DNA from 3 places in the Streptomyces sp. B15 genome. Region 1 is predicted to be linked to each of the others. Evidence: predicted binding sites of a transcription regulator. Region 1 holds the regulator's gene; each other region holds the start of a gene.
What was found. The regulator HrcA, encoded in region 1, represses chaperone genes, less so after heat shock. The targets are predictions, from matches to a motif close to TTNGCACTCNGNNNNNCNGAGTGCNAA.

Region 1 (9,881 bases):
GGCGCCGCGTCGAGCGGTGGCGCCGCCTCGACCGGCACCGACGGGGCCTCGGTCGTGTGCGACCTGGTCGTCGGTGGCCGTTCGGTCGGGGCGCTGGTGATCGGGCGCGCCGGTCTGCTGCGGATACCGGACGAAGTGCTGGGGCTGGTGGAGGACTTCGCACGCCGGGTGGCGCTCGCCGTACTCTCCGCGCGTCGCTACGCCCTCCAGGCGAACATCAGCCAGATCCTGCAGCGCGGCCTGCTGCCCAGCGAGGAGATGCACGTCCCCGGTCTCGACACCGCGCTCGTCTACGAACCCGCCGGCGAGGGCGCCTGGGCGGGTGGTGACTTCTACGACCTGCTGCGGCTGCCCGACGGCCGCTGGCGCTTCGCACTGGGCGATGTGTGCGGCAACGGCCCGGAGGCGGCCGTGGTGACCGGGCTGGCCCGCCCCGTGCTGCGACTGCTCGCCAGGGAGGGCCACTCCGTGCCCGAGACCCTGGAGCGGCTCAACCGGGAGGTGGGGGAGCAGGCGCGGTTCCTGTCCGTCGTCTACGGCGAACTCGCCTTCCGGGACGGGCTCGTGGAGTGCACGCTCAGCTGCGCTGGCCATCCGCTGCCGCTCGTGCGCGACGCCTTCGGGACGGTGCGTACCGCCGCACAGCCCCAGTTGCTCCTCGGGGTCGCACCGCGGGTCGGCTACGAGTGCCACTCCTTCTCGCTGCACCCCGGCGACACCCTGCTGTGCGTCACTGACGGAGTGACCGAACGCCGCTGCGGGCGCCGCCTGTTCGACGACGGCGACGGCCTGGCGACCTGCTTCGCCGCCGGCGCGGGGCTGGACGCCGACGGCACGGCCGAGCATGTGCGCCGCGCGGTGTACGCCTTCGCGCCCGACCTGCCCGCCGACGACCTGGCCATGCTGGTGCTGCGGGTGCCGGAGCAGACCGGAACGGCATCCGACGGCCGGACCGGCCTGCCGCGCCAGCCGTAAGGCCCGCCGCCTCAGTCCACCAGGTCCCTGACCACCGCGTCGGCCAGCAGCCGGCCCCGCAGGGTCAGCACCGCGCGGCCCTCCTCGTACGGCTCCCCCTCCAGCAGGCCCTCGTCCCGGGCCCGCTCGGCGGCCCGCGCACCCTGCGGCGCGAGCAGTGACAGCGGGCAGCCCTGGCTGAGCCTCAGCTCCAGCAGGATCCGTTCGACGCGCCTGTCCTCCGCGGTGAGCAGTTCGCGGCCGGCGCCGGGTGAGCGGCCCTCGGCCAGCGCCTTCGCGTAGGCAGCGGGGTGCTTGACGTTCCACCAGCGGACGCCGCCGATATGGCTGTGCGCACCCGGTCCGGCGCCCCACCAGTCGGCACCGGTCCAGTACAGCTCGTTGTGCCGGCAGCGGGCCGCCTCGTCACCGGTCACCGCCCAGTTGGAGACCTCGTACCACTCCATACCGGCCGCCGTCAGCCGCTCCTCGGCGATCAGATAGCGGTCCGCGTGCACATCGTCGTCGGTCATCGGCACTTCGCCGCGCCGGATGCGGCGGGCGAGCCGGGTGCCTTCCTCCACGATGAGCGCGTACGCCGAGATGTGGTCGGGGCCCGCGGCGAGGGCGGCGTCCAGGGAGGCGCGCCAGTCCTCGTCCGACTCGCCCGGCGTGCCGTAGATCAGATCGAGGTTCACATGGGAGAAACCCGCCTTGCGGGCCTCCCCGACGCACTCCTCGGGCCGTCCGGGGGTGTGTGTGCGGTCCAGGACGCGCAGGATGTGCGGGCGGGTGCTCTGCATGCCGAAGGAGACGCGGTTGAAGCCCGCCTCCCGCAGTTCGGCGAGGTAGGCGGGGTCCACCGACTCCGGGTTGGCCTCGGTGGTGACCTCGGCGTTCCGCGCCAGCCCGAACTCGTCCCTGACGGCCGCGAGCATGCGGCCCAGGTCGGCGGCGGGGAGCAGCGTGGGGGTGCCGCCGCCGACGAACACCGTCTCGACCGGGCGCGGGTCGTCGCCGAGTACGCGACGGGCCAGCCGGATCTCCTCGACGGCCTGCTCCGCGTAGCCCTCGCGGGAGCTGCCGCCCAGCTCGGTGGCGGTGTAGGTGTTGAAGTCGCAGTAGCCGCAGCGGGTGGCGCAGTACGGCACGTGGAGGTAGAAGCCGAGCGGGCGGTCGGCCGCACCGTCGAGTGCGTGCGGGGGCAGCGAACCGTCGCGGGGCACGGGCTCGCCGTCGGGAAGTGCGGAGGGCATGCTCTCCATTGTCCGGCACCGTTCGGACGACGGCCGACGGCGTGCGCACTGTCACATCTGGTGGCTACGCTGAGTGCGTACATGAACGCAGGGCCGCAAGGGGGCTGGAATGACCATCGCACCAGAACGGATGGATACCAGGATGACCGACTCCCGCGCGATAGAGGTCTTCGAGGGTCTCGACGTACCGGAGGGCTTCAAGGCGGAACTGCTGTGGGGGGAAATCGTGATGATGGCGGGGCCGGATCTGGTCCACAACCGGATCGTGCAGGCCGTGGCGGACCAGATCCCCCGCAAGCGCTGGGACCGTCTCCAGACCCAGGACGTCGCCCTCCTCGCCCAGACCAGCGAACCCCAGCCGGATCTCGTGGTGCTCCCGCGTGACGCGGGCCCTGCCTCGGGCAGGCTGATGCCCCCCGAGGAGATCACCCTCCTCCTGGAGGTTGTCTCCAAGACGAGCAAGCACCGGGACTACGTCACCAAGCGCACGCTCTACGCGGCGGGCGGCGTCCCCGGATATTTGATCATCGATCCTTTCACGGGTGAGTGCGTCCTGCTCACCGAACCGGCAGGCAAGGGCGAGGAGGCCGACTACCGGGTGGAGCGCCGGGCGCGGTTCGGCGAGTCCCTCCCGCTCGACCTCCTCGGAGTGAAGCTGGAGACCGAGGAGTTCCAGACCCTTCCCGTCAAGCAGTCGGAGAAGCCGGAGCAGTGACGAAGTCGATGAGCTCTTCGACCCGGCCCAGCAGGGCGGGCTCCAGGTCCTTGTAGGAGCGGACGCGGCCGAGCAGCTGCTGCCAGGCCGCGCCCGTGTTCTGCGGCCACCCCAGGGCGGCGCACACCCCGGTCTTCCAGTCCTGGCCGTGCGGAACGCGCGGCCAGGCCCGGATGCCTGCCGAGGCGGGCTTCACGGCCTCCCAGATGTCGATGTACGGGTGCCCCACCACCAGCACATGGTCCCCGCTCACCTGCTCGGCGATCCGCGATTCCTTCGAGCCGGGCACCAGGTGGTCCACCAGTACCCCGAGCCGGGCTTCGGGCCCGGGTGCGAACGCGTCCACGACGGCGGGCAGGTCGTCGACGCCCTCCAGGTATTCCACGACCACCCCCTCGATCCGCAGGTCGTCGCCCCACACCTTCTCGACCAGCTCGGCGTCGTGCCGCCCCTCGACATAGATCCGCCCTGCCCGTGCGACGCGGGCGCGTGCGCCGGGCACGGCGAGGGAACCGGAGGCCGTCAGCCGCCGCCCGGCCGCCGGGGCGCCGCCCCCGGCGCCCGCGCCCGCCTTCGCGCGGGGACGCACCAGCGTGACGGTCCTGCCTTCCAGCAGGAAGCCCGCGGCGGTCATCGGGAAGACCCGGTGCTTGCCGAAGCGGTCCTCAAGGGTGACGGTCGGGCCCTCCGCGGTCTTCTCGCACCGTACGACCGCCCCGCAGAACCCGGTACCGACCTCCTCCACCACCAGATCCCGCTCGGCGGCCACCTCGGGCACGGTGCGCGCCCGCTTCCACGGGGGAGTCAGATCCGGGTTGTCATAGCGGTCGTTTCGGCTGCGCATGCCGCTCATTGTGCTACGTGTCGCGGCTCGGGCCGCCAGGTGCCCAGGTGCCCTGGGAGGCGAACCGGCGCGCCAGCTCGTCCCGTTGGGCCCGCACATAGGCCGCGTCCACCAGGGCTCCGTGTCCCGGTACGTACACGGCGTCCTCGCCGCCCAGCGCCAGCAGCCGGTCCAGCGCGGCCGGCCAGTGGGCCGGATGGGCGTCGGCCCCGGCCTGGGGCGCGCCGGACTCCTCCACCAGGTCGCCGCAGAAGACGACGTCGGGGGAGCCGGGCACCAGGACGGCCAGGTCGTGCTCGGTGTGCGCCGGGCCGACGTTGACCAGTACGGCCTCGCGTCCGCCCAGGTCGAGGGTGAGCTGTCCGCTGACCGGATGGTGCGGGCGCACCAGGACGTCGGCCGCCTCCCCGGCCTCGTCCTCCAGCAGACCGTGGGCCACGGCGTCGTCCCGCAGCAGCTCGGCGCTGCGGGCCAGCAGCTCGCCGGCGCCGACTGCCGCGTACACCTCCGCGCCGGCGAAGACGGCGGCACCGAAGACGTGGTCGAAGTGCGGATGGGTGAGGACCACCCGCGTCACCCGGCGCCCCAGCAGCGCGGTCGCCTCGGCGCGGATCACAGCGCCCTCGCGCAGCGAGGATCCGGTGTCGATCACCAGGGCGCAGTGGTCACCGCCGACGGCGCCCACCGTCGCGTCCCACTGCGGCAGTCTGCGCCGCAGCACACCGGGCGCGACCCGCTCCCAGCTGTGGTCGTCGGCCGACTGATGGTGTCCGGCGTCTTCCCCAAACGGCTGCATGCCACGACGCTAACCGCAGTCCGGTCACGACGCTCTGGGCCGCACCGGGAGCGAGGATCGCACCACGGTGGCGCGGTACCGTCGGGCCTGCCGGCAGGCGGTCCCGGTCCCGGCCGCGGTCTGCCGACGGACGGCCCTTGCCCTGGCCGTGGTGACCGGCCGTACACTGGCTCAGGGACTTGGCACTCCGGCAGGAAGAGTGCCAGAGGGGATCGCCGAGGGAACGGACTTCGGACCAACGGCCGGACGGGAGGTGTGCGCCGTGCTCAGCGAGCGTCGACTTGAAGTCCTCCGCGCCATCGTCCAGGACTACGTCGGCACGGAGGAACCGGTGGGCTCCAAGGCGCTCACGGAGCGCCACAACCTGAAGGTGTCGCCGGCCACTGTCCGCAACGACATGGCGGCACTGGAGGACGAGGGGTACATCGCCCAGCCGCACACCAGTGCGGGCCGTATCCCCACCGACAAGGGGTACCGCCTCTTCGTCGACAAGCTCGCCGGGGTCAAGCCGCTGTCGTCCCCCGAGCGGCGCGCCATCCAGAACTTCCTCGAAGGAGCCGTCGACCTCGACGACGTCGTCGGCCGTACGGTCCGGCTGCTGGCCCAGCTCACCCGGCAGGTCGCCGTGGTGCAGTATCCGTCGCTGACCCGTTCGACGGTGCGGCACGTGGAGCTGCTGGGGCTGGCGCCCGCGCGGCTGATGCTGGTGCTGATCACCGACACCGGCCGGGTCGAGCAGCGGCTGATCGACTGCCCGGCGCCGATCGGCGAGACGGTCCTGGCGGATCTGCGGGCCCGGCTGTTGAGCCGGGTGGTCGGCGAACGCTTCACCGAGGTCCCCTCCCTGGTGCAGGACCTGCCGGAGGCGTTCGACGCCGACGACCGGGGCACGATCCAGACGGTGCTGGCCACCTTGCTGGAGACCCTGGTCGAGGAGACCGAGGAGCGGCTGATGATCGGCGGCACCGCCAATCTGACCCGCTTCGGGCACGACTTCCCGCTCACCATCCGGCCCGTTCTGGAGGCGCTGGAGGAGCAGGTCGTCCTGCTGAAGCTGCTCGGAGAGGCCAAGGACCCGGGTATGACCGTACGAATCGGGCATGAGAACCAGCACGAGGGACTGAGTTCCACATCGGTCGTCTCGGTCGGTTACGGTTCGGGCGACGAAGCAGTCGCCAAACTCGGCGTGGTCGGACCGACCCGCATGGACTACCCCGGAACGATGGGAGCTGTACGCGCAGTGGCACGGTACGTCGGACAGATCCTGGCGGAGTCATAAGTGGCGACGGACTACTACGCGGTCCTCGGTGTGCAACGTGACGCCTCGCAGGACGAGATCAAGAAGGCGTTCCGCAGACTCGCGCGCGAGCTGCACCCGGACGTCAATCCGGACCCGAAGACCCAGGAGCGGTTCAAGGAGATCAACACCGCTTACGAAGTGCTCTCGGACCCGCAGAAGAAGCAGGTCTACGACCTGGGCGGGGACCCGGCCTCCGGCGCCGCGGGTGCCGGCGCCGGCGGTTTCGGCGCGGGCTTCGGCAACTTCAGCGACATCATGGACGCCTTCTTCGGCACGGCGGCGCAGCGCGGCCCGCGCTCGCGCACCCGCCGGGGCCAGGACGCCATGATCCGGCTGGACATCGACCTGGACGAGGCCGCGTTCGGCACCACCAAGGACATCCAGGTCGACACCGCCATCGTCTGCGGCAGCTGCAGCGGCGACGGTGCCGCACCCGGCACCTCGGCGCAGACCTGCGACATGTGCCGGGGCCGTGGCGAGGTCTCGCAGGTCACCCGGTCCTTCCTGGGCCAGGTCATGACATCCCGGCCCTGCCCCCAGTGCCAGGGCTTCGGCACCGTGGTGCCCACTCCCTGCCCGGAGTGCGCGGGCGACGGACGGGTGCGCTCGCGGCGCAGCCTCACCGTGAAGATCCCGGCCGGTGTCGACAACGGCACCCGCATCCAGCTCGCGGGCGAGGGCGAGGTCGGCCCGGGCGGCGGGCCGGCCGGTGACCTGTACGTGGAGATCCACGAGAACGCGCACCCGGCCTTCCAGCGCCGCGGTGACGACCTGCACTGCACCGTCACCATCCCCATGACCGCCGCTGCTCTCGGTACGAAGGTGCCGCTGGAGACGCTGGACGGCATGGAGGAGATCGACATCCGGCCCGGTACCCAGTCCGGCCAGTCGATCCCGCTGCACGAGCGCGGTATCACCCATCTGCGCGGCGGTGGCCGCGGACAGCTCATCGTCCATGTCGAGGTGACGACCCCGATGAAGCTGGAGCCCGAGCAGGAGGAACTCCTCCGCCGCCTGGCCAAACTCCGCGGCGAGGAACGGCCTACCGGCCAGTTCCAGCCCGGTCAGCAGGGGCTGTTCTCCCGGCTGAAGGACGCTTTCAACGGGCGTTGAGGGCCGGCGGCCGGGGGTTCGGGGGTTGTCCTCCGGGTGGATGGGTCAGCCCGGTCAGCAGGGGCTGTTCTCCCGGCTGAAGGACGCTTTCAACGGGCGTTGAGGGCCGGCGGCCGGGGCTCGGCCCCGGCGCCGAAGCGGGCGCCGGGGGCGCGGTGGCGGACACCGAGGGTGCACGGGGGTGTGCGGTGGGGGCGTGACAGGATGTGGCCATGTCCACCTCGTCGCCTTCGCTCTCCGAGCTGACTGCGCACCCCGTCATCCAGGCCCCGATGGCAGGTGGGGTCTCCCGCCCCGAGCTGGCCGCGGCGGTGAGCGAGGCGGGTGGCCTGGGCTTTCTGGCCGCCGGGTACAAGACGCCCGAGGCGATGTACGAGGAGATCAGACAGCTGCGGCAGCAGACGGGGCGCCCGTTCGGCGTCAATCTGTTCATGCCGCAGCCGCGCACCACCGACCCGTCCGCGGTCGACGTCTACCGCGAACAACTCGCGGGCGAGGCCACCTGGTACGAGACGGAGCTGGGCGACACCGACGTCACGACGGACGACGCGTACGAGGCGAAGCTGGCGATCCTCTACGACGATCCGGTCCCGGTCGTCTCCTTCCACTTCGGCTGCCCCACCCGCCGGGTGCTGGCGCGCTTCGCCGAGCTGGGCACCTGCACCGTGGTGACCGCGACCTCGGTCGCGGAGGCGCGCGCGGTGCAGGCGGCCGGTGCGCACGCCGTGTGCTTGCAGGGCATAGAGGCGGGCGGCCACCAGGGCACGCACCGCGATGACGCGCAGGGTGACCGCGGGAGCGCCGGTATCGGGCTGCTGTCGCTGATCACGCAGGTCAAGGAGGCGGTGGCGCTGCCCCTGATCGCGGCGGGGGGACTGATGCGCGGGCAGCAGATCGCCGCCGTGCTCGCCGCGGGCGCGGTGGCCGGGCAGTTGGGCACCGCCTTTGTGCCCACCGAGGAGTCGGGCGCCCACCCGCTGCACAAGCAGGCGCTGACCGATCCGCTGTTCACCCGCACCGAGCTGACCCGGGCCTTCTCGGGGCGCCCGGCGCGCGGACTGGTCAACCGCTTCGTGCGGGAACACGGCCCGTACGCGCCCGCTGCCTACCCGCAGCTGCACTATCTGACGGCCGGGCTGCGCAAGGCCGCCGCCAAAGCGAAGGACCCGCAGGCGATGGCCCTGTGGGCGGGTCAGGGGCACCGGCTGGCGCGGGAGTTGCCCGCCGGGCAGCTGGTGGAGGTGCTGGCGGCGGAGCTCGCCGAGGCGCGTACGGCACTTGCGGGGTCGCCCTCGTGAGCGCGCCGGTCTTCCTCGCCGACTCCGGGCTGCTGCGCCCCGGCACGGTGGTACTGGACGGGCCGGAGGGGCGGCACGCCGTCTCGGTGCGACGGCTGCGCCCCGGCGAGGAGATCGTCCTGACGGACGGCGCCGGAGCGGGCGCGTACGGGAGCGTGACCGCCGCCGAGGGCAAGGACCGGCTGGAGATCGCCGTCCGCGAGGTCCGTACGGAGCCGGAACCGCGGCCGCGGCTCACCGTCGTACAGGCGCTGCCCAAGGGGGACCGGGGGGAGCTGGCGGTGGAGACGATGACGGAGACGGGCGTGGACGCCGTCGTGCCGTGGGCGGCGTCGCGCGCCGTGACCCGGTGGAAGGGGGAGCGGGCGGCCAAGTCGCTCGCCAAGTGGCGGAACACCGCGCGGGAGGCCGGCAAGCAGGCGCGTCGGCTGCGGTTCCCCCAGGTCGCCGACCTCGCCTCCACCGCCGAGGTCGCACAGCTGCTGCGGTCGGCCGACTTGGCCGGGGTGCTGCACGAGGAGGGCAGCACTCCGCTGGCCACCGCCGAGTTGCCCGCGGTGGGGGAGATCGTGTTGGTGGTGGGGCCCGAGGGCGGCGTCGCCCCCGAGGAGCTGGAGCTGTTCGCCGCCGCCGGGGCCGCCCCGTTCCGGCTGGGGCCGTCCGTGCTGCGGACCTCCACGGCCGGGACAGCCGCCGCCGCCGTCGTTCTCGCCCGTTGCGGTCGCTGGAACTGAGGGGCTGTCCGATCGCCGGGGGCCACGACACCCCTCGGGTAACATCCCGGCATGGCTTCCAACGGAGAACCGCAGCAGGACTGTCTGTTCTGCAAGATTGTCGCCGGCGAGGTGCCCGCGACGCTGGTGCGGGAGACCGACACGACCGTCGCGTTCCGCGACATCAACCCGCAGGCGCCCACCCATGTGCTGGTGATCCCCAAAGCGCACTATCCGGACGCGGCCTCGCTCGCGGCGGCCTCTCCGCAGCTGATCGCCGACGTGGTGCGGGAGGCCGGCGAGGTGGCGGCGATGGAGAAGATCGCCGTGCCGCACGGCGGTCCGGGCACCGGGTACCGGGTGGTCTTCAACACCGGTTCGGGCGCGGGGCAGACGGTCTTCCACGCGCACGCCCATGTGCTCGGGGGCCGCGGTCTGGAATGGCCGCCCGGATGAGAGCCACGCAAGTGAGGCGGTGAGGCGCGTTGTCGGTGCGAGAACTGGTCGTACTGGGTACCGCCAGCCAAGTGCCCACCCGGCAGCGCAACCACAACGGATACATCCTGTTGTGGGACGGCGAGGGCATCCTGTTCGACCCGGGTGAGGGCACCCAGCGGCAGATGCTGCACACCTCCGTCGCCGCGCACGATCTGACCCGTATCTGCCTGACGCACTTCCACGGCGACCACACCCTCGGTCTGCCCGGCGTCATCCAGCACATGAGTCTCGACGGGGTGCCGCACGAGGTGACGGCGTACTTTCCGGCGAGCGGGCACCACTACTTCGAACGGTTGCGGCACGCCACGCCGTTCCACGACACGGTACGGCTGCGCGAGGAGCCCGTCACCGCACCGGGGGTGCTGGCCGGGGGCCCGGCGCGGCCCCAGGTGCC
Region 2 (9,881 bases), on a different contig from region 1:
TGGTACGCCGCCTCGAAGGTGTCGGCCGGGATGTCGAGCATCCGTACGGACTGTCCGCCGGTCTCCCCGCTGTCCAGGTGACCCCCGGTGCGCCGGGCCGCCTCGCGGTCGCCCTCACCGAGCGCCGCGCACACCCACACCGCGTCCGTCCCGGGGCCGATGGCCGACAGCCCGGAGACGAGTCCGCCGCCGCCCCGCTTGGCGGTGAGCGTGCCGTCGTCCGCACGCGTGTAGGACACCGGCCCCCGGTTGGAGGCGACCAGCACCTGCGACGACTTGGCCTCGGCTGCCTCCTGGGCCGTTCCCTGGGCGGTGTGGTGAGCTCCCTGCGAAGATGGTGTTCCAGCGACCATGCGGCGAGCCTAGCCGCCGCCGAAACCGCTCAAAAGTGCGCCCCGCAGGGGCGCGGGGAACCGCGCGACCAGCCCCCGACAACCCGCGGCCCGCACACGACAGCCAGGGCAGCCCCTGCCCAGCACGAACGGGGCCCTCACGCGGCCACCCGCTGCCCGTACTCGGGCACCGTGCACATCGGAGGGCGCTCCTCCGCGTCCACCAGATGGCCGCGGGGCACGAAACAGCCGCCCTCGTCCCGTTCGAACTGGGTCAGCGCCGTCCCACCGGACCGGCCCTCGAACACGCTCCGTGCGTCGTGCACCGCCGCGGGGCCGCGGCCTATCCGGCGCTCTGCGGCCGCGTAGATGGCGGTGGCCATCCGGCCGAGCGCCTGCCCGTCCTGGTTGCGGTGCAGCCGTACGCCCACGTCGACCTGGGCCAGCGCGTCCAGCCCCACCAGTTCCAGCGCGTCGACCAGCAGCGCCAGCTCCACCCCGTAGCCGACCGGGAAGGGCAGCCGCTCCAGCAGCGAGCGGCGCGCCGCGTACTCACCGCCGAGCGGCTGGACGAGACCGGCCAGCCGCGGCCAGTGCAGATTGAGCAGCGGGCGTGCCACCAGCTCGGTCACCCGGCCGCCGCCTGCCGGGCTGCCGGACAGCGGGCGGTCGTACATCGCCTTGACGAACTGCACGTCCGGCTCCGTCAGCAGGGGTCCGACGATGCCGATGACGAAGTCCGGCGAGAATTCGCGCAGGTCGGCGTCGACGAAGCAGACGATGTCGCCGCTGGTCGCCAGCAGGGAGCGCCACAGCACCTCTCCCTTGCCGGGGCGGGTCGGCAGCCTGGGCAGCACCTCGTCCCGGTGGATCACCTTGGCCCCGGCCGCCGCCGCGACCTCGGCGGTGCGGTCGGTCGAGCCCGAGTTCATCACGATCAGCTCGTCCACCAGCGGGGTCCCGGTGTCCAGATGGGGTGAGGCAAGTTCGCGGCGGATCACCGAGACGATGTCGCCGACGGTGGCCTCCTCGTTGAGCGCCGGCAGCACCACGCTGACGCTGGTGCCGGAGCGGCGCTTGGCCGCCAGCAGCGCCTCCAGCGGCCGGTCTGCGACACGCCAGGAGCGGCGCTGCAGCCATTGGCCCACTTCGTCGAGCACGTGCGCGCCTTCCTGTAGTCGGGCAGAGGCAGGACGGGCGGTGCGGGCCCGGCCCGGGACCGGGGAGGAGGAGCGACGGATTGATCCATCTCGCGGTTCGGACGTCCCTCTCAAGCGTGACCGCCGTCCGTTACAGTCTTGAACAACGCAGGTGACCTCCGCATCTCGGGGTCGCCGCGACAAACGCCCGAGTGGCCCCTGGCCGCCCGGAGCCATAGTGCAGCTCATCCAGAGGGGCAGAGGGAACGGCCCGTTGAAGCCCCGGCAACCATCCCGCGATCCGCGCGTACGCGGACCTCCAGGCGAGACCGCCTCGTGGGGACGGTGCCAATTCCGGCCCGTGACGAGATACGCCACGGGGAAGATGAGGAGAAAGGGCCTCGCCTCCATGGCTGTGCAGACAGTTGCAGCGAACAGCACCGTTTCCACCGACGCCACTGACGCGTCCGAAACCGCCTCCCACGATCTCGGCGCCGCCGTCGCCCTCTCCTGCCGGGAGTGCGGGACCCGCACCGAGCTGGGACCCAGTTTCGTGTGTCTGGAGTGTTTCGGCCCGCTGGAAGTCGCCTACGAGCTGCCCACCGGCGACCCGGAGGGGCTGCGCAGGCGCATCGAGGCCGGACCCGCCTCGATGTGGCGCTACGCGCCGCTGCTGCCGGTACCGTCCGACGTCGCCGAGAAGCCGAACCTGAACCCCGGCTTCACCCAGTTGGTGAAGGCCGACCGGCTGGCTGCCGAGCTGGGCGTGACCGGCGGGCTCTACGTCAAGGACGACTCCGGCAACCCCACCCACTCCTTCAAGGACCGCCCGGTCGCCATCGCGCTGGAGGCAGCCCGCGCCTTCGGGTTCACCACCCTCTCGTGCTCCTCGACCGGCAATCTGGCCGGTGCGGTGGGCGCCGCCGCCTCCCGCGCGGGACTGCGCTCCTGTGTGTTCATCCCGGACGGGCTGGAGCAGTCCAAGGTGGTGATGGCGGCGATCTACGGTGGTGACCTCGTCGCGATCGACGGCACCTACGACGATGTGAACCGCTTCTGCTCGGAGCTCATCGGCGACCCGCTGGGCGAGGGCTGGGGCTTCACCAACGTCAACCTGCGGCCCTTCTACGCCGAGGGCTCGAAGTCCCTGGCGTACGAGATCTGCGAGCAGCTCGGCTGGCGGCTGCCCGACCAGCTCGTCATCCCCGTCGCCTCCGGCTGCCAGCTGGTGAAGATCGACAAGGGGCTGCGGGAGCTGATCGAGCTCGGGCTGGTCGAGGACAAGCCGTTCCGCATCTACGCCGCGCAGGCGGAGGGGTGCTCGCCGGTGTCCCGTGCGTACAAGGACGGCACCAGTGCCGTACGCCCGGTCAAGCAGCCCGACACCATCGCCAAGTCCCTGGCCATCGGGGACCCGGCGGACGGGCCGTACGTCATCGACATCTGCCGGCGCACCGGCGGGGCCGTCGAGGACGTCGACGACGCCCAGATCGTCGATGCGATGAAGCTGCTCGCGCGGACCGAGGGGGTGTTCGCGGAGACGGCGGGGGGCGTCACGCTGGGTGTGACCCGCAAGCTGATCGAGTCCGGCGCCATCGACCCGAGCCTCACGACGGTCGTCCTCAACACGGGCGACGGCCTCAAGACCCTCGACGCCGTGGCCCCCACCGCCCGGCCCAGCGCGGTGATCCGCCCCAATCTGGCGGCCTTCCGCGAAGCCGGTCTGGCCTGACCCGAGGGCCGGTGACGACTGGCCGGTAGGCCGGCACGGACTGACCCGAGGCGTCCCGGTCACCGAAGGCGCCTCCCGTTGCCGGAATGCCGAATGCCTCAGACGGCTGAAATCCGCCCCCCGGTGTTTAGGCGGCGGGAAGACCGGAGCGGACGCCTCCGGGGCGCGTTCCCACTTACGTTAGGAAGATCGACATGAGCGTCAACGTCCGGATCCCGACCATCCTGCGCACCTACACAGGTGGTCAGGCCGAGGTCACAGCCGAGGGCGGCACCCTCGGCGAGGTACTGGCGGACCTGGAGAAGAACCACACGGGCATCAGCGCGCGCGTCCTCGACGACGCCGGAAAGCTCCGCCGCTTCGTCAACGTCTACGTCAACGACGACGACGTCCGCTTCGAGCAGGGCCTGGAGACGCCCACCCCGGACGGTGCGGGCGTCTCCATCATCCCGGCGGTGGCCGGCGGCTGACCCGTTCGGTCCCACCCGCCGCCGCGGAGCCTGTCACCAGCGCTTCAGCCGCGGGATCGCCCCTTCCACAGAAAAGCGGAGGGGGCGATTCCGTGTTTCGGGAGACGGTAGAGTGACGGAAGTTCCCTCCCCCGATAGGCGCCGGCCGCGAAGTGAGTACGCGGCGAGGGCGGAACACCATCGCGACAACAACGGGACAAGTTGCTGTCGAAAACCGAGCGGCAATTGTCGTGAAGGCCCTGTATGTCTGGCCCGACTTGCCCTGCTCCAGCCGCAGTTGAGACTTATATCCGATCAGCCGTGCCCAGAATTCTCGTCCGATTGACCTGTTGCAGAGGGCGTCCGTGCAGATACATTCAGCGGCGGTCGACGCGTTCCGGCGCACGCCCCCGCTTGCCGGTGGGGGTGAGGTCTGACCCGGGTTCGCGAAGTGCGGGCTCGCGCAAGGGCCAGTAATAGGGGAGTTAGGAATGGCTCAGGGCACCGTCAAGTGGTTCAACGCGGAGAAGGGGTACGGCTTCATCGCGGTCGACGGTGGTGCGGACGTGTTCGTCCACTACAGCGCGATCCAGATGGACGGTTACCGCACCCTGGACGAAGGGCAGCGGGTCGAGTTCGAGATCTCGCAGGGTCAGAAGGGGCCGCAGGCGGACATGGTCCGCGTGACCGGCTGAGTGTCGCCGGACTGCGCAGAGCACACACAGAAGGGGCCGCACCCATTGGTGCGGCCCCTTCTGTTGCGTACCCCGCATGGGGGCTGCGCTTGCCAGCCCTGCTCCCCCAGGCGCAGACCTCCCGAGCTCCGGGGAATGACCGCGCCCCGTCAGGGGCGCGGGGAACTGCGCGAGCGACCACGAAGCACCCGCAGCCCGCAAGCCAGATCCAGGGGCACCCCCTCACCGGACGAAAGAGAGGGGGCACGCCGCAAGCGAGGGGCGCCCCGAACGTCGCTTGCACTCTCCATGCCCGAGTGCTAATCATTGGGTTAGCACTCTGCGAGTGAGAGTGACAGAGAAGGACCGGGTCGGTGAGGCCGTAGGCCGGGTGGGGAAGGAACCGCCGGGTCGTAGGCCGTCCGTCGCGGGCGCCACGCGGTCCGGAGAAATCCAACCCTCCCCTTGCGCTCGGCGCACGGGGGAATCCAGGGAGGACCAACCCACATGGCCAAGATCATCGCCTTTGACGAGGAGGCGCGGCGCGGTCTTGAGCGTGGCATGAACCAGCTTGCCGACGCCGTCAAGGTCACGCTCGGCCCCAAGGGCCGCAACGTCGTTCTGGAGAAGAAGTGGGGCGCCCCCACGATCACGAACGACGGTGTCTCCATCGCCAAGGAGATCGAGCTCGAGGACTCCTACGAGAAGATCGGCGCCGAGCTGGTCAAGGAGGTCGCCAAGAAGACGGACGACGTCGCCGGTGACGGCACGACGACCGCCACCGTGCTGGCTCAGGCGCTCGTACGGGAAGGCCTGCGCAACGTTGCCGCGGGTGCCAACCCGATGGCTCTGAAGCGCGGTATCGAGCAGGCCACCGAGGCTGTCTCCGCCGCTCTGCTGGAGCAGGCGAAGGACGTGGAGACCAAGGAGCAGATCGCCTCCACCGCCTCCATCTCCGCGGCCGACACCCAGATCGGTGAGCTGATCGCCGAGGCCATGGACAAGGTCGGCAAGGAAGGCGTCATCACCGTCGAGGAGTCGCAGACCTTCGGGCTCGAGCTGGAGCTCACCGAGGGCATGCGCTTCGACAAGGGCTACATCTCCGCCTACTTCGCCACCGACATGGAGCGCATGGAGGCGGAGCTCGAAGACCCGTACATCCTCATCGTCAACTCCAAGATCAGCAACGTGAAGGACCTCCTTCCGCTGCTGGAGAAGGTCATGCAGTCGGGCAAGCCGCTGCTGATCATCGCGGAGGACGTCGAGGGTGAGGCCCTTTCCACGCTGGTCGTCAACAAGATCCGTGGCACCTTCAAGTCCGTCGCCGTCAAGGCCCCGGGCTTCGGTGACCGCCGCAAGGCGATGCTGAACGACATCGCCATCCTCACCGGCGGCCAGGTCATCTCCGAGGAGGTCGGCCTCAAGCTGGAGAACGCTTCCCTCGACCTGCTGGGCCGTGCGCGCAAGGTCCAGATCACCAAGGACGAGACCACCATCGTCGACGGTGCGGGCGACAGCGAGCAGGTCGCGGGCCGGGTCAACCAGATCCGCGCCGAGATCGAGAACAGCGACTCGGACTACGACCGCGAGAAGCTCCAGGAGCGCCTGGCGAAGCTGGCCGGCGGCGTGGCCGTCATCAAGGCCGGTGCCGCCACCGAGGTCGAGCTCAAGGAGCGCAAGCACCGCATCGAGGACGCCGTCCGCAACGCGAAGGCGGCCGTCGAGGAGGGCATCGTCGCCGGCGGTGGCGTGGCCCTGCTGCAGGCGTCCTCGGTCTTCGAGAAGCTGGAGCTGGAGGGCGACGAGGCCACCGGTGCCGCCGCCGTCAAGCTGGCCCTGGAGGCTCCGCTCAAGCAGATCGCGGTCAACGCCGGCCTCGAGGGCGGCGTCATCGTGGAGAAGGTGCGCAACCTGACCCCGGGCCACGGTCTGAACGCGGCCACCGGCGAGTACGTCGACATGATCGCCGAGGGCATCCTCGACCCGGCCAAGGTGACGCGCTCCGCGCTGCAGAACGCCGCCTCCATCGCGGCGCTCTTCCTCACCACCGAGGCCGTCATCGCCGACAAGCCGGAGAAGGCCGCCGCCGGCGCCGACGCGGCTGCCGGTGGTGGCATGGGCGGCATGGACTTCTGACGAGTCCGAGCCGTACGTCTCGTACGTACGGCTCCGCCGCCTGCTGAGGCAGTACAGCCTGCTGAGGCAGCTCAGCTTGCTGAGGCAGCACGAGGGCGGGCACTCCGAACGGGGTGCCCGCCCTTCGCCGTTGCTGCCGCTTCCGCTCGCCTGGCCTGCTGCTCGACCACCGCTCGCCTGTTGCGCCGGTGTCAGCCCACCTCGACGTCCGCGAAGCAGAGGTGTCCCTTGATCTCGGACACCTGGTCGAACGGCTCGGGATAGGACCAGGCGATGTCCTGGGCCGTACCGTCGGCCAGCGACCAGTAGTCGGCGGTGCCCTTGAAGGGGCAGCGGGTGTGGGTGTCGGACGGCGTCAGCAGATCGGTGCGGACGTCCTCGGGCGGCAGGTAGTACCGCACCGGGTAGCCGGTCTCGCTCAGCAGCACCGGACGGCGGCTGTCCGCCAGCACCCGGCCGTCTCGCGTGACCACGCGCACGCGTTCGGTGCCTTCCTCGACAGTGATCGTGTGGCCCTGTGCAGTCATGGGATGTCCTTCCTCGCGGATTCTCGGACTCCAGCGTCGCTCCCGGCCCCGAAGAGCGCCAGGGCCGACGGTTCCAGTCCCGCCGTCTCAACCGGTACCGAGCGGTGCGCCTCCCAGTCGGCACGGTCCAGCCGAAGCCGCTCGAAGGTCCGGGCCCGGCCCAGCACGGCTGCGCTCATCAGACCGTCCGGCCGGTACCCCAGCTTCTCCGAGACCCGCCGCGAGCGCGGGTTGTCCGTCATCGCGGCCGACGTCATGCTGCGCGCCCCGAGCCCGGCGAAGGCCAACTGCAGTACGGCTGCCCGCATCTCGGTGCCGAACCCCTGGTTCTGGTGCGCCGCACCGAGCCAGGAGCCGGTCTCCGCTTCCCGTACGACCGCGAAATCGGTGCTGGTCACGTCCTGGCGCCCGATCACCCGGCCCTCGTGCAGTACGGCGAGGCTCAGCGTCCAGGCCTCCGGCCGCCAGTCGGCGATGGTGCTCAGTACGTGCTGGAAGCAGCCGCGCTTGCGCTCCTCGGGGCTCGCGGCGGTCCACGGAATGCTGAACGGCATCTCACTGTCGTCGTGCACCTTTCCGGCGGCGAGCTCCGCCAGCTCGGCGAGCGTCCGCTCGTCGGGAAGGCGCAGCTGGAGGCGGGGTGTCGTCAGACGCAGCCCGTACAAGGGCCAGATGTCGGCTTCCATGACGAGAGCTTGCCGAAGAGGGGGAGCGGGGTCGAACGAATTTGGCGCCGCACCGGTTCACCGCTCGGCGACGAGCCGGGCCACACCGTCGAGCATGGAGGCGAGTCCGGTCTCGAACAGCTGCTCAAGGTGGAGGTCGTAGCCGTCCTCACCGAGCGCGTCGACGAGACGGGCGAAGGTCGGGTAGGCGCCGGAGGCGGTGAGCGACGCGAGCGTCCCCGCCTGCTGTGCCATCCAGGCGTCCTCCGAGAGACCGGTGCTGCTCTCGGCCGCGGTCTCACGTTCCCACTGGATGGCGAGCCCCTGGATGTGGCTGTAGAGCAGCACATTCAGATCGAGCATGGTCGCCGGGTGGAGACCGTGGCCGTCCAGTGCGCTGAGCATCCACTCCGAGTACGTCAGCAGATTGGGCAGCAGCAGCGGGCGGGTGAGCGGACCGATCTGGGCCAGCCAGGGGTGGGCGCGGTGCAGCTGCCACAGGGAGCGGGCGCCCAGCTCCAGCCGGGCCCGCCAGTCGGCCGGTACGTCCGGGGAGCCGGGGGGCGGCAGCCGCCGTTCGCCCAGAACGGTGTCCGCCATCAGCAGCACCAGTTCGTCCTTGCCGCCCACGTAACGGTAGGCAGCCATCGTCGCGGCGCCCAGGCGGGCCGCCACGCTCCGCATGGACAGCGCGGGGAGCCCCTCGGAGTCGGCGATCCCGATGGCGACGCGGACGACGCGCTCGCGGGACAACTCCCCCTCGGCGCTCGGGCCGACGTCCGACGCCGGGCGGGTGAGCGGGGCACGACGGCTCGCGGCCGGTGCCGGCCGGGCGGAATCCGCCGGGTCCGCGGCCGGTGCCGGCCGGGCGGAATCCGCCGGACCTCCGGCCGGTGCCGTCCTCCGCTGCCGATCCGCGACCACGGTCCCCACGCGCGGCCGGGCCTCGACGAGTCCCTCCATGCGGAGGGTGGTCAGCACCTTGGTCGCGGTGGCCAGGGCGACATTCCACTCGCGGGCGATCTGACGGGTGGACGGCACCCGGTCACCAGGAGCGAGCTCTCCCTCGGCGATGCGCCGCCGCAACTCGGCCGCGATGCGCGCGTACGGCGGTGAGAGGTGGGCCACAATCCATCCCTTCCACTGGCTGTACTAGAACAGAGGCTAGCAGCACGGCGACCGCCGGGGGCCGGGTCTGTCCTAGCACAGAGAGGGGTCAGGCGGGGCTGACGTGGGTTGGCGAGCGGGCGTGTACGCCGTACATTCAGTGCTGTCCAGATCGGGCGTACACCGTACGAAGGAGTCGCCATGCAGACCGTCCTCATCTCCGGCGCCGGCGTCGCCGGGCTCACCCTCGCGCACTGGCTCCGTCACCACGGCTACGCGCCGACCGTCGTGGAGCGGGCGCCCGCCGTGCGACCCGGCGGCCACGCCATCGACGTGCGCGGCGTCGCCCTCGACGTCCTCGACCGGACGGGCCTCCTCGGCGAGGCGCGCCGAGCCCGTACCCGCATGCGCGGCATGTCGATGCACGACGGGGACGGCAACGAACTCTGGCGCTCCACCGAGATGACGTACAGCAGCGGCCGACTCGACAACGGCGACATAGAGCTGCTGCGGGAGGATCTGACCGCGATGCTGTACGAGCGGACGCGGGACGCGGCGGAGTTCCTGTTCGACGACTCCATTGCGGTTCTCGCACAGGCGGAGGACGGAGTCCAGGTCACCCTGGCCGGGGGTGCCCGTCGCACGTTCGACTACGTCATAGGGGCGGACGGGCTGCACTCTCGCGTACGCCGCCTGGCGTTCGGCCCCGAGTCCGACCATCTCCGCCATCTCGGCTCCCATGTGGCCGTCTTCAGTACGGACAACTTCCTCGACCTCGACCACTGGCAGATGTGGGTCCAGAGCGAGACCGCGAGCTACTGCGTGTACCCCGTACGCGAGAACACCGAGATCCGCGCCACTCTCGGCTTCATGTCGCAGTCGCTCGACCACGACCACCGCGACCTCGAGCAGCAGAAGAACCTCCTCGCCGAGAACATGGCCTCCCTCGGGGGCGACACCCCCAAGCTGCTGGAGGCCATGCGGACCGCGCCCGACTTCTACTTCGACGCCATGGCGCAGGTCCACATGGACAGCTGGACACGGGGTCGTGTCGCGCTGGTCGGCGACGCGGGCTACTGCGCCTCGCCGCTCTCCGGTCAGGGAACCAGCCTCGCCCTTG
Region 3 (9,881 bases), on a different contig from region 1:
GGTGCGGGTGGACAACGCACCGGCGCAGCGCCTGTACGAGCGCTTCGGCTTCGTGCCCATCGGTGTCAGGCGCGGCTACTACCAGCCCGCCGGCGTGGACGCGCTGGTGATGCGGCTGGCCGACCCGGCGTCGTACGCGGGCTGCGCCGACTCCCCGGGGGACGAGGCCCCCACGAACCCCCTTCCGAACACGCACCAAGGATCGAAGAGCCATGGCTGACGAACCGCTCGTTCTCGGCATCGAGACCTCCTGCGACGAGACCGGCGTCGGAATCGTGCGCGGTCACACGCTGCTGGCCGACGCCGTCGCCTCCAGCGTCGACACCCACGCGCGGTTCGGCGGGGTCGTACCGGAGATCGCCAGCCGGGCCCATCTGGAGGCGATGGTCCCCACGATCGAGCGCGCGCTGAAGGAGGCCGGGGTCGCCGCCTCGGACCTCGACGGCATCGCCGTCACCGCGGGCCCGGGGCTCGCCGGAGCGCTGCTGGTCGGTGTCTCGGCCGCCAAGGCGTACGCGTACGCGCTGGGCAAGCCGCTCTACGGCGTCAACCACCTCGCCTCGCACATCTGCGTCGACCAGCTCGAACACGGTGCGCTGCCCGAGCCGACCATGGCGCTCCTGGTCTCCGGCGGTCACTCCTCGCTGCTGCTGGCGCCCGACATCACCGCCGATGTGCGGCCGCTGGGTTCGACCATCGACGACGCGGCGGGCGAGGCGTTCGACAAGGTCGCCCGCGTGCTGAATCTCGGCTTCCCCGGCGGTCCCGTCATCGACAGGTACGCCAAGCAGGGCGACCCGGACGCCATCGCCTTCCCCCGCGGTCTGACCGGTCCGCGCGACGCCCCGTACGACTTCTCCTTCTCGGGGCTGAAGACGGCCGTGGCGCGCTGGATCGAGGCGAAGCGGAACGCGGGCGAGGAGGTGCCCGTCGCCCATGTCGCCGCCTCCTTCCAGGAGGCCGTCACCGACGTACTGACCCGCAAGGCCATCCGTGCCTGCCGCGACGAGGGCGTCGACCATCTGATGATCGGCGGCGGCGTCGCGGCCAACTCGCGGTTGCGCGCCATGGCCGAGGAGCGCTGCGCTGCCGCGGGCATCACTCTGCGGGTGCCCCGGCCGAAGCTGTGCACCGACAACGGTGCCATGGTCGCGGCCCTCGGCGCCGAGATGGTGGCCCGCAACCGGGCCGCTTCCGCCTGGGACCTGCCCGCCGACTCCTCGCTGCCGGTGACCGAGCCGCACGTGCCGGACCCGTCGGCGGCGGCCGCGTCGGGACACTCCCACACCCACGACCATGATCACGTGCACGAACTGAGCAGGAAGAACCTCTACTCCTGATGCCGACCGTCGCTCTGATGTGGGAGGCCAAGGCCGCACCCGGACGCGCGCCCGAACTGCTGGCCTGGGCCCGCGGCCAGGAGCCGGCCCCGTCCGCCGTCCCCTGCGAACGCCGCGAGCACTTCACGGCGCCGGGCGACCGGGTGCTGGTCATCACCTGGTGGGAGGGCGGCTACGACGCGGAGGTACCCGAACTGCCCGACCCGCCGGCCCAGCTGTCGGCCCGCCCGGTGCACAGGTGGCGGTTCGAGCGGGTGTGACCCCGCGCACCTGCACATGTGAGGTGGGTGTGTTCACGGTGAGTTACGCGGCAGGATGGTGCGGGTCGGGAACGTTGTCGGGTGCGGGGGGCCGGTATGCGCAGCGGTGTTGCCAGGGCCGCGCGGTGGGGAGCGCGGGTCGCGGCGGTGATGCTGGTCGCCGTGGTCGGACCGGGCGGGAGCGCCGGGGCCTCCGTGGCGGCCGAGAAGCCGAGGACGACTGCCGCCTACCTCGCCGACCAGCTGCGCAAGAGCCCCGTCCACCTCTCCGACCAGCTTCCGCGCACCAATCCCCTCTCCGCCCGCCCCGCCTTCCTCAAGGAGGCGAAGCGGACCGGAGTGCCGACCTATGTGCTGGTGCTGCCCGGGTACGGAGCCGGGCGGGACGGGCTGCTGGCGGCGGTGCACGACCGGCTCGGGAAGGACGGGCTGTACCTGCTGTTCGGCGGGGACGGCGGTAGTCCGGACACGGAGACCTTCGGCGTGGACGTCCCGGCACGGGACGCGGCCATGGCAACCACCTTCGAACTGCCCTATGACGCGGGCACGCTGGACACCTTCCGGCACTTCGTGGACGTCCTGCGCTCCGGGGATGCGACCGAGCGGGCGAACAAGGGCGCGGCGGCCGGCCGGGCCGGCGAGGAGCCGGACAAGCTGTACACCAGCCGCACCGACCGGAAGAACCAGGGCTTCCTCACGGGCATCCTGCTGACCGGGGTGCCGGTGCTGATCGTGTCCGTCGGCTGGTACCTGCGCCGCCGGCGCGGCGGCAAGGGGCCGGGCCTGCGGCTGCTGGTGCCCGTCGCCGCCGCGGGCGCCCTCGTCATCGGCGTCGGCGCGCCGCTCGTCTTCGACGACACCCGCACGACCGGCGACCCGGTGCCGACGGCCGCCGACATGGCGGCCAGGACCGACCGGGTCGCCCGCGGGCTGCGCTCCGACCCCGTCTACCTCGACCCGCTCGCGGCAGGGACGTTGAGCCCCGCCCAGCTCGGCCGGCTGCGGGAGCGTGCGAAGCGGCTGGAGGTGCCCGTACACCTCGTCGTCGTCCCGCTCGATACGGCGGACGAGTCGGCCGGTGACGGCGAAGTCCTCGCGAAGCGGCTGCGCGACCGGCTGGGCGACGACGGCGACGGCGTCTACGTGATCGCGGACGACTCCGAGAACGGCGAACTGGAAGTCGTCAACCACGGCGCCGAGCTGGACAGCGCGGCGCTGCACGACGCCACGGAGGACCTGCGCTTCGGCGAGGACGGCGAGGACGAGCGTGACGCCGGGGTGTACCAGCGGCTGGACGAGACCCTGCGGATCGTCGACCGGCTGCCCTCGGCCCCGGCCGAGGGCCCCTACCTGGAGCCGATGGCCGCCGAGGACCCGGTCACCGAGGACGAGTTGCCCTCCCTGTACGCCGAGGACTTCGTGCCGGGGACGCTGCTGGGAGTGGTGGGCGCGCTGGCAGCTCTCGGGGTGACGGCGGCCGGACTGGGCATCGCCCGGCACCTCGGCCCCGGTGTGCGGTCGGCCGCCACCCGCGCGTCCGCCACCGGCCTGGTGACCGGCGGCGCGTCGGGCAGTACCGACCCGCAGGCGCCCGCGCGTCCGTCGACCGGCTGGCTGCGCAGAACGGCACGGCGCGAACTGGACGAGCTGAACGAGGAGTACGAGCAGCTGTCCGGCGACCTGCCGGACGCCGTGCGCACCCGGGTGTGGGACCTCCTGGACGCGGCGACCCTCCTCCTCGACCAGGAGGGCGACAACCGGGTGGACGCCGACGCCGACGCACCCACCCTCGCGGCCGGGCTCGCCCTGATCCGCACCGGCCGTGCCGTACTGGCCGCCGGGGGCGGGCGCCACGTCACCTCCGCCGGGACCCGGCTGTGCGTGCTCAACCCGCTGCACGGGCCCGCAGCCGCCACACGGAAGCTGAAACTGCCCGGCGAGAGCGGCGGCGCGCGCTCGCGTCCGGTCTGCGCCGGCTGCCGGGCGGCGCTGGAGGAACGCGGCACGTCCACGTCCGGCTCGCGGGCCGACCACATCGCGGGTGTCGTCGGCGCGCGGCTGCTGTGCCTGCGGGACCCCGGCGCCGCCCGCTCCGCCCCGCACGAGCCCTACCACCGGGTCCCCGGCCCCCTCGCCGCCCCGCAGGGTACCGGCCGGGACGCGGACCCGACCGCCGACCAGATCGTCCGTCGAGTACGGGAGCAGCTAGGTGTCCACTGAGCTACGCGCCGCGCCCGGCGCCCACTTCGCCCGTCCGGCCCGGCTGCCGGCGGTCGTCCTCGCGTGCGTCGTCACCGCGCTGGCGCTGGCGCTGACGCTCGGGACGGCGGGGCGGGCCGGTGCCGCCGACGACAGGCCAGGCGACCGGATCGCCGAAGGGCTCCGCAAGTCACCGGTCTACGTCGACCCGTCGTACGAGCAGGCGTTCCCGGCGGACAAACAGCGCAAGCTGGCCGAGAAGATCAAGGCGTCCGGCCTTCCGGTCCGGGTCGTCGTCGTCCCGTTGATCGCCGGGGACGCCTGGGGCGGCGACCCGAAGAAGATGGTCGATGTCGTTCGCTACCGGTTGGCGGAGGGGCAGTCCAAGAAAGCCGTCTATATGACCCTCAGCGAGAACGACGGCTTCCTCAACGGCTACGAGTTCCCGCGCAGAGGCAAGTACCAGGCGTTCTGGGGCGTCGCGGCCGTCGGCCACGAGGAGGGCATGAAGGACAAGAGCCTCTACGCCAAGTTCTCCCGCGCGCTGGAGATCGTGAAGTCCGGCAACGGCGACAAGGTGTACGAGAAGGCCACCGAGGATCTCCGCAGCGACCGCCCGTCGGGGAACGGCGACGGTGCCGAGGCAGAGGCCGGTGCCGGGGCCGAGGACGGTGACGGCGCCGGGACCGGTGCCGGGGCCGAGGATGCCGGCGGCGGGAGCGGTCTGTCCCCGCTCGTGCTCGGAGCGCTGATCGTCGCGGGACTTGCCGTGCTGGTCGCTGCCGGACTCGTCCACCGCACCGTGCGGGCCCGCCGCTCCAGCAGCTCGATCCGGGTGCCGTTCACCTCCCCGCGCTCGGTGTTCGCGACCGCGCGCAAGGCGGGCGTACGCGACCTGCGCAAGCGCGCACAGCGCGAACTCCTCGCCTACAACGAGGAACTGCTGGCCCACGAGCCGAGCGAGGACGGCGCCGACAGCGATCTGCTCCAGCTCTCCCTCGACGCCTACGCCGCCGCCGGCAAGGTGCTGGACGAGGCCCGCGACATACCCGACCTGGCCGGTGTGCTCGCCCTCCTCCAGGAAGGACGTGACGCGCTGCGCCGGTCCGAGCCGTCCGCGTCCGCCCGTGCCGCTGCGCTGCCGCTGTGCTTCTTCCACCCGCTGCACGGCCGCGCCGCCGACCGCATCCGCTGGCGCCCGCTGGGCCGCCGCGAGTCGCTGTCCGTCGCGGCCTGCGGTGACTGCGCCGCCGCGGTGGCCGCCCGCCGCGCACCCGAAGTCCTCACCCAGACCCTCCAGGACCGCCGCGTCCCGTACTTCGAGGTGCCGCCCGAGGACAGTCTGTGGGCCGCCACCGGCTACGGCTCCCTGACCGAGGACACCCTGACCGAACGGGTGCTGCGCGGCGACTTCACCCGCGCCTCCCGCAGGCGCTGACCCCGCTCAGCCCAGCGGACGGCCCAGCAGCATGCTCGGCGCGCCCGCGACCCGGGTGAGGAAGACGGTGCAGGAGCCGCCCGCCGACTTCGGGTCCAGCTTCAACTTGCGGCGCAGCTCCTCGGGCTCCACCGCCGAGCCGCGCTTCTTGACGGTGACGACACCGATGCCGCGCTCCCGCAGCAGCGCCCGCAGCTTCTTGACGTTGAAGGGCAGCACATCCGTGATCTCGTACCCGGTCGCGTACGGCGTCGAGTGCGCCGCGTCCGCCGTCACATAGGCGATCGTCGCGTCGATCAGCCGGCCTGCCAGCCGCTCCGCCAGCTCGGCGACCAGATGGGCGCGGATGACCGCACCGTCCGGCTCGTAGAGGTACCGGCCCACCTCGCCCACCTCGGGATCGGGCAGCCCCCGCCCGGCCAGCGCGTCACCGGACGGCAGCAGCGTCGCCCGGACGCCACCGGGAGCCGCCCGGCCCGCGCCGAACCACAGGACCGCCTCCTTGACGTCCCCGCCGTAGGAGACCCACTCGGCCTCCGCCCCGGTGGGCACCGCCTCGTGCGGGATGCCGGGTGCCACCTTCAAGGCGGCCAGCGGCGCGGCCCGGGCCGCCTCCACGGCCCAGCTGAGCGGCGGGGAGTACGCCTCGGGATCGAAGACGCGGCCCCGCCCGGTGCGGCGTGCCGGATCGGCGAACAGCGCGTCGAAGCCGTCGGTGGCCACCTCGGTGACATCGGCGCAGCGCACCTCGACCAGAGCGCCGAGCCCCAGCGCCTCGGCGTTGGCGCGGGCCACCGCGCACGTCAGCGGCGAGCGGTCGACGGCCAGCACGCGGATGCCCTCCCGGGCCAGGGCGAGCGCGTCGGCGCCGATGCCGCAGCACAGGTCCACGGCGCTGCGCACACCGAGCCCGCTCATCCGCCGGGCGCGGTGCGCCGCCACCGGGGTGCGGGTGGCCTGTTCGAGACCGTCGGCGGTGAAGTACAGGGCATGCGCCTCGGCCGGGCCGAACTTCGCCTCGGCGCGGCTGCGCAGCCGGCTCTGCGCCAGGGCCGCCGAGACCAGCGCGGGCTCGTACCGCTGCCGCAGCCGCGTCGCCACGGCCAGCTCCCGCGCGGGCTCGGTCCCCCGTACCTGACGCAGCAGTTCCTGTCCCTCGTCGGAGAGCAGCTGGGCGAACACCTCACGATCCACCCGCCCATTGTCCCGTGCCGCCGGGCCCTGCGGGCGGCCGGGCCGGGGCGGTAGGGTCGGGCCCATGGAGTGACGACGTACGCCACGCGCCGAGGCGGTCCGCCGGCCGGTCCTGTTCCGGTGCGGGCCGCACCTGCCCGAAGCCTGCGGTGCCCGCGCACCCGTTGCGGTTCCCGCGCCCCTGAGAGGGCGCTGCCCGTCGTCACTTCTCACCACGAGGACGCCTGCCTTATGCCCGAGACGCCCGTCCCCGCGCCCGCCATGACGGACGCGGACTTCCTGGACCATGTCGCCGAGCGGCTGGCCTCGCTGCCCACCGTGCACGCCGTCACCCTCGGCGGCTCCCGCGCCCAGGGCACCCACGACCCAGGAGCCGACTGGGACCTCGCCGTCTACTACCGGGGTCCCTTCGACCCCGCCGCGCTGCGCGGCCTCGGCTGGCCGGGTGAGGTGTCGCAGCTCGGCGGATGGGGCGGCGGCGTCTTCAACGGCGGCGCCTGGCTGACCATCGACGGTCGGCACGTCGATGTCCACTACCGAGACCTGGACGTGGTCGAGCACGAACTCGCCGAAGCCCGGCAAGGGCGCTTCCACTGGGAGCCGCTGATGTTCCATCTCGCGGGCATCCCCAGCTACCTCGTCGTCGCCGAACTCGCCCTCAACCGGGTGCTGCGCGGCACGCTGCCCCGCCCGGAGTACCCGGACGCGCTGCGGGCCGCGGCCCCGCCGGTGTGGCGGGAGCGCGCCGCGCTGACCCTGCGGTACGCCAAGGGCGCCCATGCGCCGCGCGGGCAGGCCACCGAGGTCGCGGGCGCGCTGGCCACCGCCGCTGCACAGTCGGCGCACGCGGTGCTCGCGGCACGCGGCGAGTGGATCACCAATGAAAAGCGTCTCCTCACCCGGGCGGGCCTGCGCCCGCTGGACGCCCTGCTCACCGACCTCCGCCCCACCCCCGAAGCCCTGCTCCAGGCCCTGGAGCAGGCCGAGGCGCTCCTGGGCGCCCCGCAGGGGCGCGGGGAACTGCGCGAGTGACCACGATGTCGCCGCGCCCGGCGGACAGCCGCAGCCCCACGGTGAATCTCCGCAGAATGCGAGCGAGGGGGGCGCCCCTCACAACGGCACAAGCCGGTGCGGCTAGCACTCCGCTTGACCGAGTGCTAAGCCGGGCATAATCTCGACCTTGGCACTCTCCCCGTGGGAGTGCCAGCAGATCGCGACGGGAAGATCCGGCACCCGCGACGACGGATCTACCAGGTCGCCACCCCAGACATAAGCCCTCAGTTTTGACGTAATGAGATCTCCGAAGGGGGAGGTCGGATCGTGACGACCGCCAGCTCCAAGGTTGCCATCAAGCCGCTCGAGGACCGCATCGTGGTCCAGCCGCTCGACGCCGAGGAGACCACGGCCTCTGGCCTGGTCATCCCGGACACCGCCAAGGAGAAGCCCCAGGAGGGCACCGTCCTGGCCGTGGGCCCGGGCCGCTTCGAGGACGGCAACCGTCTGCCGCTCGACGTGTCCGTCGGCGACATCGTGCTGTACAGCAAGTACGGCGGCACCGAGGTGAAGTACAGCGGCGAGGAATACCTCGTCCTCTCGGCCCGCGACGTTCTCGCGATCGTCGAGAAGTAATACGGCGAGAAGTTCTACGGACTACGGACGCAGTCGCTTCCCGGTGCGCAACGCACCGCCGGAAGCAGCAGCGTGCAGTCGAATCGCGCCCTGGTGCCCGCTCCTCGTGCGAGGTAGCAGGGGCCAGGGCGCGGCTCGTGCGGGCCGATACGTGCGCGTACGAGACGTGCGAGACGTGTGAGAGGACACAACAGCTTCCATGGCGAAGATCCTTAAGTTCGACGAGGACGCCCGTCGCGCCCTTGAGCGCGGTGTGAACAACCTCGCCGACACCGTGAAGGTGACCATCGGCCCCAAGGGTCGCAACGTCGTCATCGACAAGAAGTTCGGCGCCCCCACCATCACCAACGACGGCGTCACGATCGCCCGCGAGGTCGAGGTCGAGGACCCGTACGAGAACCTGGGCGCCCAGCTCCTCAAGGAGGTGGCGACCAAGACCAACGACATCGCGGGTGACGGCACCACCACCGCCACGGTGCTGGCCCAGGCCCTGGTTCGCGAGGGCCTGCGCAACGTCGCCGCCGGTGCCTCCCCGGCCGCCCTGAAGAAGGGCATCGACGCCGCTGTCGGCGCGGTCTCGGACGAGCTGGTCAAGACGGCCCGCCCGATCGACTCCAAGGAGGACATCGCCTCCGTCGCCGCCCTGTCCGCGCAGGACAAGCAGGTCGGCGAGCTGATCGCCGAGGCGATGGACAAGGTCGGCAAGGACGGCGTCATCACCGTCGAGGAGTCCCAGACCTTCGGCCTGGAGCTGGACTTCACCGAGGGCATGGCCTTCGACAAGGGCTACCTCTCGCCGTACTTCGTCACCGACCAGGAGCGTATGGAGGCCGTCCTCGACGACCCGTACATCCTGATCCACCAGGGCAAGATCAGCTCCATCCAGGACCTGCTGCCGCTGCTGGAGAAGATCATGCAGGCGGGCGGCTCCAAGCCGCTGCTGATCATCGCCGAGGACGTGGAGGGCGAGGCGCTTTCCACTCTCGTCGTCAACAAGATCCGCGGCACCTTCAACGCGGTCGCCGTCAAGGCGCCCGGCTTCGGTGACCGCCGCAAGGCCATGCTCGGTGACATGGCGACGCTGACCGGCGCCACCGTCATCGCCGAGGAGGTCGGGCTCAAGCTCGACCAGGCCGGTCTCGACGTGCTGGGCAGCGCCCGCCGCGTCACCGTCACCAAGGACGACACCACGGTCGTCGACGGCGCCGGCAAGTCCGAGGACGTGCAGGGCCGCGTCGCCCAGATCAAGGCCGAGATCGAGTCCACCGACTCCGACTGGGACCGCGAGAAGCTCCAGGAGCGCCTCGCCAAGCTGGCCGGCGGCGTGTGCGTCATCCGCGTCGGCGCGGCCACCGAGGTGGAGCTGAAGGAGAAGAAGCACCGCCTGGAGGACGCGATCTCCGCGACCCGCGCGGCGGTCGAGGAGGGCATCGTCTCCGGCGGTGGCTCCGCACTCGTGCACGCGGTCAAGGTGCTGGAAGGCAGCCTCGGCAAGGAGGGCGACGAGGCGACCGGTGTTGCCACCGTCCGCCGCGCCGCGGTCGAGCCGCTGCGCTGGATCGCCGAGAACGCGGGCCTGGAGGGCTACGTCATCACCGCCAAGGTCGCGGAGCTGGAGGCCGGCCAGGGCTTCAACGCCGCCACCGGTGAGTACGGCGACCTGATCAAGGCCGGCGTCATCGACCCGGTCAAGGTGACGCGCTCCGCGCTGGAGAACGCCGCCTCGATCGCCTCGCTGCTGCTGACGACCGAGACGCTGGTCGTCGAGAAGCCGGCGGAGGAGGAAGAGGCCGCCGGTGGCCACGGCCACGGCCACGGTCA

Region 2: groL (chaperonin GroEL) is a predicted target of HrcA. The motif match lies at 4,624-4,650, and genes of this name have one in related genera.
Region 3: groES (co-chaperone GroES) is a predicted target of HrcA. The motif match lies at 7,566-7,592, and genes of this name have one in related genera.

What each region holds. Positions count from the first base shown of each region.
Region 1 covers NZ_JAGPXJ010000057.1:22,464-32,344, forward strand. Annotated here, with positions in the region: gene KBY19_RS23570 (SpoIIE family protein phosphatase) at 1-975, shown strand, start outside; gene hemW (radical SAM family heme chaperone HemW) at 987-2,210, opposite strand; gene KBY19_RS23580 (Uma2 family endonuclease) at 2,320-2,925, shown strand; gene KBY19_RS23585 (DUF3097 domain-containing protein) at 2,897-3,769, opposite strand; gene KBY19_RS23590 (MBL fold metallo-hydrolase) at 3,783-4,565, opposite strand; gene hrcA (heat-inducible transcriptional repressor HrcA) at 4,828-5,844, shown strand; gene dnaJ (molecular chaperone DnaJ) at 5,845-6,978, shown strand; gene KBY19_RS23605 (nitronate monooxygenase) at 7,191-8,276, shown strand; gene KBY19_RS23610 (16S rRNA (uracil(1498)-N(3))-methyltransferase) at 8,273-9,010, shown strand; gene KBY19_RS23615 (histidine triad nucleotide-binding protein) at 9,062-9,445, shown strand; gene KBY19_RS23620 (ribonuclease Z) at 9,475-9,881, shown strand, end outside.
Region 2 covers NZ_JAGPXJ010000003.1:121,547-131,427, reverse strand. Annotated here, with positions in the region: gene KBY19_RS03135 (trehalose-6-phosphate synthase) at 1-353, opposite strand, end outside; gene KBY19_RS03130 (glucosyl-3-phosphoglycerate synthase) at 491-1,492, opposite strand; SAM riboswitch class I at 1,714-1,863, shown strand; gene thrC (threonine synthase) at 1,881-3,203, shown strand; gene KBY19_RS03120 (MoaD/ThiS family protein) at 3,398-3,673, shown strand; gene KBY19_RS03115 (cold-shock protein) at 4,144-4,347, shown strand; gene groL (chaperonin GroEL) at 4,834-6,462, shown strand; gene KBY19_RS03105 (DUF427 domain-containing protein) at 6,654-6,989, opposite strand; gene KBY19_RS03100 (GNAT family N-acetyltransferase) at 6,986-7,675, opposite strand; gene KBY19_RS03095 (TetR/AcrR family transcriptional regulator C-terminal domain-containing protein) at 7,733-8,782, opposite strand; gene KBY19_RS03090 (FAD-dependent monooxygenase) at 8,963-9,881, shown strand, end outside.
Region 3 covers NZ_JAGPXJ010000029.1:8,249-18,129, reverse strand. Annotated here, with positions in the region: gene rimI (ribosomal protein S18-alanine N-acetyltransferase) at 1-220, shown strand, start outside; gene tsaD (tRNA (adenosine(37)-N6)-threonylcarbamoyltransferase complex transferase subunit TsaD) at 213-1,340, shown strand; gene KBY19_RS15655 (hypothetical protein) at 1,340-1,600, shown strand; gene KBY19_RS15650 (hypothetical protein) at 1,697-3,820, shown strand; gene KBY19_RS15645 (hypothetical protein) at 3,810-5,237, shown strand; gene KBY19_RS15640 (class I SAM-dependent methyltransferase) at 5,244-6,431, opposite strand; gene KBY19_RS15635 (nucleotidyltransferase domain-containing protein) at 6,663-7,463, shown strand; gene groES (co-chaperone GroES) at 7,752-8,060, shown strand; gene groL (chaperonin GroEL) at 8,260-9,881, shown strand, end outside.